Regions from separate parts of the Rhizobium viscosum genome, predicted to be linked through region 1. Evidence: predicted binding sites of a transcription regulator. Region 1 holds the regulator's gene; each other region holds the start of a gene.
What was found. The regulator HrcA, encoded in region 1, represses chaperone genes, less so after heat shock. The targets are predictions, from matches to a motif close to GTTAGCACTCNCNNNNNGNGAGTGCTAAC.
Positions count from the first base shown of each region.

Region 2: groES (co-chaperone GroES) is a predicted target of HrcA. The motif match lies at 2,286-2,314, and genes of this name have one in related genera.
Region 3: groES (co-chaperone GroES) is a predicted target of HrcA. The motif match lies at 2,396-2,424, and genes of this name have one in related genera.

Region 1 covers NZ_JADBEC010000001.1:1,512,306-1,515,942, reverse strand. Annotated here, with positions in the region: gene H4W29_RS07615 (VOC family protein) at 1-386, opposite strand, end outside; gene rph (ribonuclease PH) at 461-1,177, opposite strand; gene hrcA (heat-inducible transcriptional repressor HrcA) at 1,355-2,443, shown strand; gene grpE (nucleotide exchange factor GrpE) at 2,555-3,190, shown strand; gene H4W29_RS07595 (nucleoside hydrolase) at 3,262-3,637, opposite strand, start outside.
Region 2 covers NZ_JADBEC010000001.1:1,093,155-1,096,791, forward strand. Annotated here, with positions in the region: gene H4W29_RS05510 (MFS transporter) at 1-151, shown strand, start outside; gene H4W29_RS05515 (bifunctional riboflavin kinase/FAD synthetase) at 214-1,197, opposite strand; gene H4W29_RS05520 (TIGR01459 family HAD-type hydrolase) at 1,212-2,060, opposite strand; gene groES (co-chaperone GroES) at 2,371-2,667, shown strand; gene groL (chaperonin GroEL) at 2,724-3,637, shown strand, end outside.
Region 3 covers NZ_JADBEC010000002.1:1,461,583-1,465,219, reverse strand. Annotated here, with positions in the region: gene H4W29_RS27565 (hypothetical protein) at 1-190, opposite strand, end outside; gene groL (chaperonin GroEL) at 250-1,878, opposite strand; gene groES (co-chaperone GroES) at 1,934-2,248, opposite strand; gene H4W29_RS27550 (usg protein) at 2,527-2,799, shown strand; gene H4W29_RS27545 (hypothetical protein) at 2,889-3,176, shown strand; gene H4W29_RS27540 (Hsp20 family protein) at 3,423-3,637, shown strand, end outside.

The DNA.
Region 1 (3,637 bases):
CATTCCAGGCTATTGCCCGAGGGATCGCGGAAATAAATCGATCGGCCGCCTTGCGGCCAGTGAACCTCGGATTCGATGCCGATGCCGGCAGCTTTCAGCTTCTCCGCCATCGCATCAAGATTATCTCCCGAAACCCTGAAGCAGGCATGGCCTTTTCCGATGGTGCCGTGTGGCGGAACCTGCAGGCTGTCAGGCGCCGGCGGCTTCACCGTTTCCTCCGGGTTGAAGATCAGGAGCACGCCCGGTCCGCAGCGGAAGAATACATGGCGGTTGCCCGAACGTGCGATCTTCTCAAGGCCCAGCACACTCCCGTAGAAGCCTTCTGCCGCATCGAGATCGGTTGCGTAGAGTGCAGTTTCAAGAATGCCTTCGATGGGTTGCGCCATTGCCCGCCCCTTGTCCGGCCTTGCCCCCGGAAGCAGGGACGAGGAAATTCACTAACGAGGCTTGGATGGAAGCCTCAGGCGATCGCCTGCTTCTGCAGGTCCACCAGTTCGGTAATCCCTGCTTTGGCAAGGCCCATCAGCGAAGAGAATTCTTCCTCGGTGAAAGGCGTGCCTTCTGCAGTGCCCTGGATCTCTACGATGCCGCCGGCGCCCGTCATGACGAAATTGGCATCGGTCTCGGCCGAGGAATCTTCGAGGTAATCGAGGTCGATCACCGGTTGGTTGGCGAAGATGCCGCAGGAGATTGCTGCGACATGGTCCTTCAGCACACGATCGGCTTTGATCATGTTGCGGGTTTCCATCCAGCGTAGGCAATCGTAAAGCGCAATCCAGCCGCCGGTGATCGAGGCCGTGCGCGTGCCGCCATCCGCCTGGATGACATCGCAGTCGAGCGTGATCTGGCGTTCGCCAAGCGCGGTCAGATCGACGACGGCGCGCAGCGAGCGGCCGATGAGGCGCTGGATTTCCTGCGTGCGGCCGCCCTGCTTGCCGGCTGCGGCTTCACGCTTCATGCGCTCGCCCGTCGCACGCGGCAGCATGCCGTATTCGGCGGTAACCCAGCCCTTGCCGGTATTGCGCAGCCATGGCGGCGTCTTGTCTTCGAGGCTTGCCGTGCAGAGCACGTGCGTATCGCCGAACTTCACGAGGCAGGAACCTTCCGCATGCTTGGAAAAATTGCGCTCGAAGGAGACCTTGCGCATCTGGTCTGTTTTTCTGCCTGAAGGCCGCATTCTCTTCTCCTGAAACATGATGCCGAAAACGTGAGCGCTTTCAGGCAATGTCTTTGCATGCATTGTATCGTCGCCCGCTTCTACGATTGGCTGCGTGCATTTGCAAATTCCCTTTTGCCACGGGGGGCAGATTGGCTATATTTGCCTGATATCATTCAGTGCGGGTGCGAAAAGTTCATGAGCTACAGGTCGACATCAATTTCGGATGCCGTGGCTGCGCTGGATGAACGATCGAAGGAAATCTTCCGGCGCATCGTCGAAGGCTATCTGGAGCACGGTGAGCCGCTCGGCTCCCGCAATCTCTCGCGTCTTCTGCCGATGTCTCTGTCGCCTGCCTCCGTTCGCAATGTCATGAGCGATCTGGAAGAGCTCGGTCTCATCTATTCGCCGCATGTCAGCGCCGGACGCCTGCCGACCCAGATCGGGCTACGCTTCTTCGTCGATGCCTTCATGCAGGTCGGTGACCTCTCGGCAGAAGAACGCGCGAGCATCGACCGCCAGGTGCGTTCTGAAAGCCGCGACAATCCGGTGGAATCGATGATGAACGAGGCGAGCCGTATGCTCTCGGGCATTTCGCGCGGCGCCGGCCTCGTCATCACCTCCAAGAGCGACCCGGTTCTCAAACATGTCGAGTTCATCCGCCTGGAGCCTACCAAGGCACTGGCCGTGCTCGTCGGCGATCACGACCAAGTGGAAAATCGCATTATAGAACTGCCCGCAGGTGTCACTTCGTCGCAACTCACCGAAGCCGCCAATTTCCTCAACGCGCACATGACCGGGCAAACGCTGCCGGAATTGCGCTTGCAATTGAGCCGGTTGAAAGATGAGGTTCGCCATGAGCTCGACGCGCTGTCGCGCGACCTCGTGGAGCGCGGCGTCGCCGTGTGGGCCGGCAACTCGGACGAGACCAAGCCGGCACAGCTCATCATCCGCGGCCGCGCAAACCTGCTGGAAGGCGTAGGCGGCGCGGAAGATCTCGACCGGCTGCGCCTGCTCTTCGATGACCTAGAGAAGAAGGACAGCTTGATCGAGCTCCTGAACCTTGCCGAAAGTGGGCCGGGCGTGCGCATCTTCATCGGCTCTGAGAACAAGCTCTTCTCGCTTTCTGGCTCCTCGCTTATTGTGGCGCCCTATCGCGATGACGACGACCGCATCGTTGGCGCGGTGGGCGTGATTGGTCCCACGCGGCTCAATTATTCCCGCATCGTGCCGATGGTGGACTATACAGCCCAACTCGTATCGCGCCTTTCGCGCGGATCTCTCTGATCCCTTTCGCGAAACCGGCGGAATTTTAGCTTCTTCGTCACGCAGACTTGATTTTTTCCGGCCAAACATCGATATCGGGCGCATCTGAGAATACACGAACCGGAGACCGTCATGACTGATGAAACGACGAAGAACGGACCTGACGCGGCTGCGGCGGAAGCCACAGCCGACGCCGCCGCAAACGTCGAGAATGAAGCCGTGAAGGAAGCAGCTGCAGGCGAGCCGGATGCGCTTGAGCTTCTGAAGGCCGAGAATACCGAATTGCGCGACCGCTACCTGCGGCTCGCTGCCGAAATGGACAATCTGCGCCGCCGCACGGAGCGCGAGGTCAAGGACGCCAAGTCCTATTCCGTCGCAGGCTTCGCCCGCGACATGCTGGCCGTTTCGGACAATCTGCGCCGTGCGATCGACGCCATTCCGCCGGAAGCCAGGGCTGCCGCCGACGCTGGCCTGACGACATTGATCGAAGGTGTCGAGATGACCGAGCGTTCTATGCTCTCGGCTCTCGAGCGTCACGGCGTTCGCAAGCTGGAGCCGGTCGGCCAGAAGTTCGACCCGAACTTCCATCAGGCTATGTTCGAAGTGCCGAATGCTGAAGTGCCGAACAATACGGTCGTGCAGGTCGTGCAGGCCGGTTTCTCCATCGGCGAGCGCGTATTGCGCCCGGCCATGGTCGGCGTTGCCAAGGGTGGTCCGAAACTCGTGGAAGCAGAAGCCAACTCGGTTCTGGACGAGAAGGACGCTTGAGAGATCAGGATATCTGACAATTAAAAAAGGCCGCGTCAGCGGCCTTTTTGTTTCCGTTGGATAGTAACGGATCAGATCCGCGCGAAGCGCTCGATCAGGAGATCGAAGAAGCCGTCGGCATCCACATGGCGCATGACCTTCGCATTACGCTTGCGGTCGGTCACATGCCACCAGTCGACGACGGTCATGCCGACGGTCAGTTCGGATTTCACCTCGATCTCGACATTGCAGTCCCGGCCCTTGAAAAGTTCGGGTTTCAGCAGATAGGCGACCGTCGTCGGGTCGTGCAGCGGGCCGCCATCCGAGCCGTATTTTTCGATGTCGAAGCGTTCAAAGAATTCCAGCATCTCCACCATAGCCTTGGCAGGCGCCGTGCCGATTTCGGCCATGCGCTTCACGCGGTCTTTGCGGGTCAGAAGCTGATGCGTCACGTCGAGCGGCATCATG
Region 2 (3,637 bases), 420 kb from region 1:
GCTGGTCGGCGGCTGGATCTACGACACCTATGCCAATTATTCCTGGCTTTTCATCGGCTCCGCCTTGGTCGGGCTCGGTGCGGCGGCGATCGCGCTCGCATTCCCGCCGCTGCCGCGACAGAAGGCGCAGCCCGCGCTTGGCGCGGCCTGAGCGGTTCTTCGTTTTTGCGCAATTCCGAACGCAAAACGCTCAGGCACTTTTGCTGGAATTGCTTAATCGAAACAGAGCTTCCGGTCGAGCTCGCCGAGCGGTCTCACACCTGATAGCAGTGCCCTCGCCTCCTCTTCGTCGCGCTTGATTTGCGCGACGAGCGGATCGAGCCCGTCGAACTTCAGTTCGGGGCGAAGATAGCCGAAGAAGGAGACCGAGCAGGTCTGGCCGTAGAGATCGCCGCTGAAATCGAAAAGATAGGTTTCGAGCAGCGGCGCACCGTTTTCCGTCACCGTCGGGCGGCGGCCATAGCTTGCCACTGCATCATAGAGCCTGCCGTTTTCGAGGCGGAAACGAACGGCGTAAATGCCGGCTGCAAGTTCCGCCTCCGGCGGCAGCTGCATATTGGCGGTCGGGAAGCCGAGCTGGCGGCCAAGCTTCTCGCCATCGATCACCTTCGCCTGCACCGTATAGTGATAGCCGAGCATGGCGGCGACCGAGGAGACATCGCCTTCCTTCAGGAGCGCACGGATATGGCTCGATGAGACGACGTCCGTGTTCTCGTCGCGGAATGCGTCGATCAGGGTGACGCCGAAACCATATTTGCTGCCAGCATCCATCAGGAAGGCAGGCCCGCCCTCACGGCCGCGGCCGAAATGGAAGTCGAAGCCGGTCACAACTTCGGACGCACCGAGCCAGTCCTTCAGGATGGAATGGATGAAATCATCCGCCGAGCGCTGCGAGAATTCGTAATTGAAGGGATATTCGATGACCGCGTTGAAGCCCAGCTCCTCCAGGATGCGGGCCTTGAAGGGCGCCGGCGTCAGGCGGAAGACCGGTGCATCCGGCTTGAAAACGGTGCGCGGATGCGGCTCGAAGGTCAAAACCAGGGCCGGAATGCCACGCTCCCTTGCAATATCGAGAGCCCGGTTCAGCACCGATTGATGACCGCGGTGGACGCCGTCGAAATTGCCGATGGCGATGACGCCGCCTTTCAGATGCTCGGGCAGCGGATCGCGGGTTTCATTGCGGTGAAAAACGGTCATCGGCTTCAATTCTCTTATGCGAGGCGCGGCATCCACCACTTGGGCGCAGCTTTTTCCCGTTCGAGATAGGCATGCAGGATCGCCTCATCGGTCTCACCGTTCAGCGTATATTCCTTCGCGTGGATCCCGCCGCTGATGTAAAGAAGGTCGAGGCCGTAATTCAAGGCGCCGCGAACATCCGTCGGCATGCCATCGCCGATCGCCAGCACGCGGTTAACAGGAAAATCGCCTCGGACTTCGCGGGCGGCGGCAAGTGTCGCCTCATAGATCGGCCGGTGCGGCTTGCCGGCGATACGGGTGGAGCCGCCGAGCTGCTCGTAATAGGCGGCCATGGCGCCGGCGCAGGGAATGATGCGATGACCGCGCTCGACGACAAGGTCGGGATTGGCGCAGATCATCGGCACGTTGCGGGCTTTGAAGTCCAGCAGCATGTCGGTGTAATCCTCCGGCTTCTGCGTCTCGTCGTCGAAGAAGCCGGTGCAGACAACCGAAGTAGCTTCGCCCGCGGCGGCGCGCTCGATGTCGAGGCCTTCAAGGATTGGGTTGTCACGCTCGGGGCCGAGCAGGAAGACTTCACGCGGGCCTTCGGCAATCAGCGCCCGGGTGACATCGCCCGAGGTGACGATGCGGTCATAAGCGCCATCGGGCACGCCGATCTGGCGCAGCTGCTCGACGACCTGCCAGGAAACGCGCGGCGAATTGGTGATGAGAACGACGGTCAGACCCGCGGCGCGGGCTGCCTGAAGCGCCTCACCGGCTTTGGGAAACGGATCGACGCCGTTATGAACGACGCCCCAGACATCGCAGAACACCGCGTCATATCGATCGGTGATCTCGGAGAAGTTCGCAATCCGCTTTGCCATTCCGCTTTCCTGCTTCGCTTTCAGTCACCGGTGACATTGCAAAGGCGGGCTTTAATGGCAAGGCATTTTCTGCGTCAGGCGAAGAACGCAGGAGGCTCAAAAGCTGGACTTGAGCAACGCCCGGTAACCACGCCGGACAAATCCCTGCCTGTCTCCACAATTCCGGCACAAAAATCCGTGATGGCTCTCCTTGACTCCTTCCGGAGCCATCCCTAAATGCACGGCGCTAGCACTCACGGGAGTTGAGTGCTAACATTCACCATGTGGACCACCCCGGTCCGCGAATGTCATTTGATCGAGGGATTAGACAATGGCAAGCACCAATTTCCGCCCCCTTCACGATCGCGTCGTTGTCCGTCGCGTTGAATCCGAAGAGAAGACCAAGGGCGGCATCATCATCCCGGATACCGCTAAGGAAAAGCCGCAGGAAGGCGAGATCGTCGCTGTCGGCTCCGGCGCTCGTGACGAGTCCGGCAAGGTCGTTGCACTCGACGTCAAGGCTGGCGACCGTGTTCTGTTCGGCAAGTGGTCGGGCACCGAAGTCAAGATCAACGGCGAAGACCTTCTGATCATGAAGGAAGCCGACATCATGGGCATCATCGGCTAATCAGCCGGTTGTCTTTCATCCGATATCGCTGACACCCCTTTTCAGGAGTTCTCAAAATGGCAGCTAAAGAAGTAAAATTCGGCCGCGGCGCGCGCGAAAAGATGCTGCGCGGCGTCGATATCCTCGCTGACGCAGTGAAGGTCACCCTCGGTCCGAAGGGCCGTAACGTCGTTATCGACAAGTCCTTCGGCGCTCCGCGCATCACCAAGGACGGTGTTTCTGTCGCCAAGGAAATCGAACTCGAAGACAAGTTCGAAAACATGGGCGCCCAGATGGTCCGCGAAGTTGCTTCGAAGACCAACGACGTCGCCGGCGACGGCACCACGACTGCAACGGTTCTCGCACAGGCCATCGTTCGCGAAGGCGCAAAGGCAGTTGCTGCCGGCATGAACCCGATGGACCTGAAGCGCGGTATCGACCTCGCTGTTGCTGAAGTCGTCAAGGATCTCCAGGCCAAGGCCAAGAAGATCAACACGTCGGAAGAAGTTGCCCAGGTCGGCACGATCTCCGCAAACGGCGAAAAGCAGATCGGTCTCGACATTGCTGAAGCAATGCAGAAGGTCGGCAACGAAGGCGTTATCACCGTCGAAGAAGCCAAGACCGCTGAAACCGAACTCGAAGTCGTCGAAGGCATGCAGTTCGACCGCGGCTACCTGAGCCCGTACTTCGTCACCAACCCGGAAAAGATGGTTGCTGACCTCGAAGACGCCTTTATCCTGCTGCACGAAAAGAAGCTCTCGAACCTGCAGTCCATGCTCCCGGTTCTCGAAGCTGTCGTTCAGACCGGCAAGCCGCTCCTCATCATCGCTGAAGACGTCGAAGGCGAAGCTCTTGCTACGCTCGTCGTCAACAAGCTGCGCGGCGGCCTGAAGATTGCTGCCGTCAAGGCTCCGGGCTTCGGCGATCGCCGCAAGGCCATGCTGGAAGACATCGCTATCCTCACGGGCGGCACTGTCATCTCCGAAGACCT
Region 3 (3,637 bases), on a different contig from region 1:
CCGGCATGTCGGCGACTGCCATCGCTTCCGACAGAAGGCTGTCCCGGTCTCGCATGCCCCTGTTGAACAATCTGGCGACTCTGGCGGTCAGCCGGCCGATGGAGAATGGCTCGGCTATCCCTTTTGCTCGGGCAACCTCTCTGACGACGCCGGCGCAAAGGCGCGCGTCTTCTTTCGACGGCAAGTGCATGTTTCCTCCGCTGATGGCTCGCCCCACGGCGGCTGGGGCGAGCCTTGCCGATCGCCTTTTTAGAAATCCATTCCGGCGCCGGCGGGCATTGCCGGCGCGGCGTCCTTCTTGGGCTTTTCGGCGATCATCGCCTCGGTGGTCACAAGAAGGCCAGCAACAGAGGCCGCATCCTGAAGCGCGGTGCGAACCACCTTGGCGGGATCGATGACGCCCTGCGCGTAGAGATCACCGTATTCGCCGGTCTGGGCATTCCAGCCGAAGGAGAAGTCGGTCTTCTCGCGCAGCTTGCCGACGATCACGGAGCCCTCGGCGCCGGCGTTCTCGGCAATCTGGCGCACGGGGGCTTCGATGGCCCTGCGGACGATCTCAATGCCGACCTTCTGGTCCTGGTTGGCCGTGCTAAGATTGTCGAGAGCCTTCACCGCCCGCAGGAGTGCAACACCGCCACCGGGTAGGATGCCTTCCTCGACTGCTGCACGGGTCGCATGCAGGGCGTCGTCAACGCGGTCCTTCTTCTCCTTGACCTCGACTTCCGTGGATCCACCGACGCGGATGACGGCGACGCCGCCGGCAAGCTTGGCCAGCCGCTCCTGCAGCTTTTCGCGGTCATAGTCCGACGTGGTTTCCTCGATCTGCGCCCGGATCTGTGAAACGCGGCCGTCAATCTCGGACTTGGAGCCGACGCCGTCGATGATGGTGGTGTTCTCTTTCTCGATCGCCACCTTCTTGGCCCGGCCAAGCATGTTGAGCGTCACATTCTCGAGCTTGATGCCGAGATCTTCGGAGATGACGGTGCCGCCGGTCAGGATGGCGATATCTTCCAGCATCGCCTTGCGGCGATCACCGAATCCCGGCGCCTTGACAGCCGCAATCTTCAGGCCGCCCCGCAGCTTGTTGACGACGAGCGTTGCAAGCGCTTCACCCTCGACATCCTCAGCAATGATCAGCAGAGGCTTGCTCGACTGGACAACGGCCTCGAGGACCGGCAGCAAGGATTGAAGGTTCGACAGCTTCTTTTCGTGAATGAGGATATAGGGATCCTCGAACTCGACGCGCATCTTATCCTGGTTGGTGACGAAGTAGGGGCTGAGGTAGCCGCGGTCGAACTGCATTCCTTCGACAACCTCGAGCTCGGTCTCGGCGGTCTTGGCTTCCTCGACGGTGATGACACCCTCGTTGCCGACCTTCTCCATCGCCTCGGCTAGGTACTTGCCGATCTCCTCGTCGCCGTTGGCCGAGACTGTGCCGACCTGGGCGATCTCGGAATTGCTGGTGATCTTGCGGGCGTTGGTCTTCAGTTCCTTGACGACGGCGTCGACGGCAAGGTCGATGCCGCGCTTCAGGTCCATCGGGTTCATGCCAGAGGCGACCGCCTTGGCGCCTTCCTTGACGATGGCCTGGGCCAGAACGGTCGCCGTGGTGGTGCCGTCGCCGGCGAGATCATTGGTTTTGGAAGCAACCTCGCGCAGCATCTGGGCGCCCATGTTTTCGAACTTGTCTTCGAGTTCGATTTCCTTGGCGACGGACACGCCGTCCTTGGTGATGCGCGGAGCGCCGAAGGACTTGTCGATGACCACGTTGCGGCCCTTCGGGCCGAGCGTGACCTTTACGGCGTTGGCAAGGACATCGACCCCACGCAGCATGCGTTCACGGGCGTCGCTGTGGAATTTGACTTCTTTCGCAGCCATTTCTTTAACTCCTCAATAGGCAGCTACTGACTGATGGTTTTCCGGATGCAGAGGCTCAGGCAGCCTTTTTCTGCTCGGCCTCGGCTTCGATGATGCCCATGACATCGCTTTCCTTCATGATCAGCAGGTCCTCGCCGTTGATCTTGATTTCGGTGCCGGACCATTTGCCGAACAGGATGCGATCGCCAGCCTTGACGTCGAGCGCCTGCACCTGGCCGGCTTCGTTGCGTGCACCGGGACCGACGGCAACAACCTCGCCCTCGGAGGGCTTTTCCTTGGCTGTATCAGGGATGATGATGCCGCCTTTGGTCTTTTCTTCGGATTCGACCCGGCGGACGAGAATGCGGTCATGGAGCGGTCGGAACGACATGTTTTCCTCCGTTGAGCAAAAATGATGACGTTGAAAACCCTGGCCGGACCGGATGACCAGTCCGGGCGGGTGCAAACCTCACTCGAGGGTTTGCGGGCAAAAATTTATTTTCGCGATTTTTCGATTTCAAGAGGGTCGACAAGAAAAATTAGCACTCGACGGCGGTGGCTGCTAACATGCTGGAAAGGAACAAGAAACAGCGTCAAAGCGTTGAGGAAGCCATTGATGGCTGCACGATTTTGCGCCACCTTTGCAGTGTCATAAAACGGAGATGAAGCATGCATTTCTCATCGGATCTGGAGCGTCAGCTCAATGGCTATGGGTTGACCACCGCGCATATCCTCTATCGCATTCCAGACTTCGAATCGGTCCTGCAAACCTATGTCTGGCAGGACTACGATCTGGCACCCGATTTTCCCGAAATGCACAAGTTTCTCGACTTCTGGCGCGACAGCCTTGACGGGCCGCTGCACTCTGTCCGCTATACACACCAGCGCCTGATCGGACCGAACGAATGGCGTCGCGTCGAGGGCGAATTCAACTTTCAATGAACTCTTAAATTTGATTTTTCGTCTTCCTAGCTCATTGCCCGTCCTGGCGAATTCGCAGCCAGCGCAGAGTGTGTGAGAGTGGAAGCGGCATGGAAGAGAGCATCAATACCATTAAACGTGCCAACATCGCAGAACGAGAAGAAATTATCGTCGATTTCGCCCGATGGGAAACAGCTTCGCAGGAGGCGCTGGTTTACGGCGAAGGGCGCTTTGCGATGCTGTCCGCCAGCATGGCGGAGGCAATGCGCGTCAATGCCGACGAACTTGCTCGCGAAGATCCTGAAAAGGCCGAACGTGTGCTCCAGCAGGCAAGCGCGATGATGGCGCAGTTCAAGTCCGCGTATCCTTATCGGGTCGTCAGTCGATCCGTCCACTAAAAGGGCTTCAAGGTACACTTGATCTGCGACCTATCCTAGGGACGGGATTTCGTGGTGAGGATTAGAGCCAAGCACGTCGGATTTAGACGCTCTTATTCGGTGCGAATTTTTTTGTAACAGATCTTGAATCCCGAAATCGGCTGAACCAAATCGATTTTCACCAGCCGCTGAAACAAGGGCTGGCCTTGCTGGGAGCGCGGCCTTTCGGCGCTTCCGTACCCATGTTGCTTCAAGGAGGATATGGCTATGGCAACATCTTACGACTATGCACCTCTCTTCCGCTCGAGCGTCGGCTTCGACCGGATCTTCAATCTCCTCGAAAACGCCCAACGTGCCCGCTCGATCAGCGACTGGCCGCCCTATGACATCGTCAAGACCGGCGATGACAGCTATCGGATCTCGGTAGCTGTAGCAGGTTTCGAGCAGAGCGATCTCGACATCACCTTCCAGTCCAATCTGCT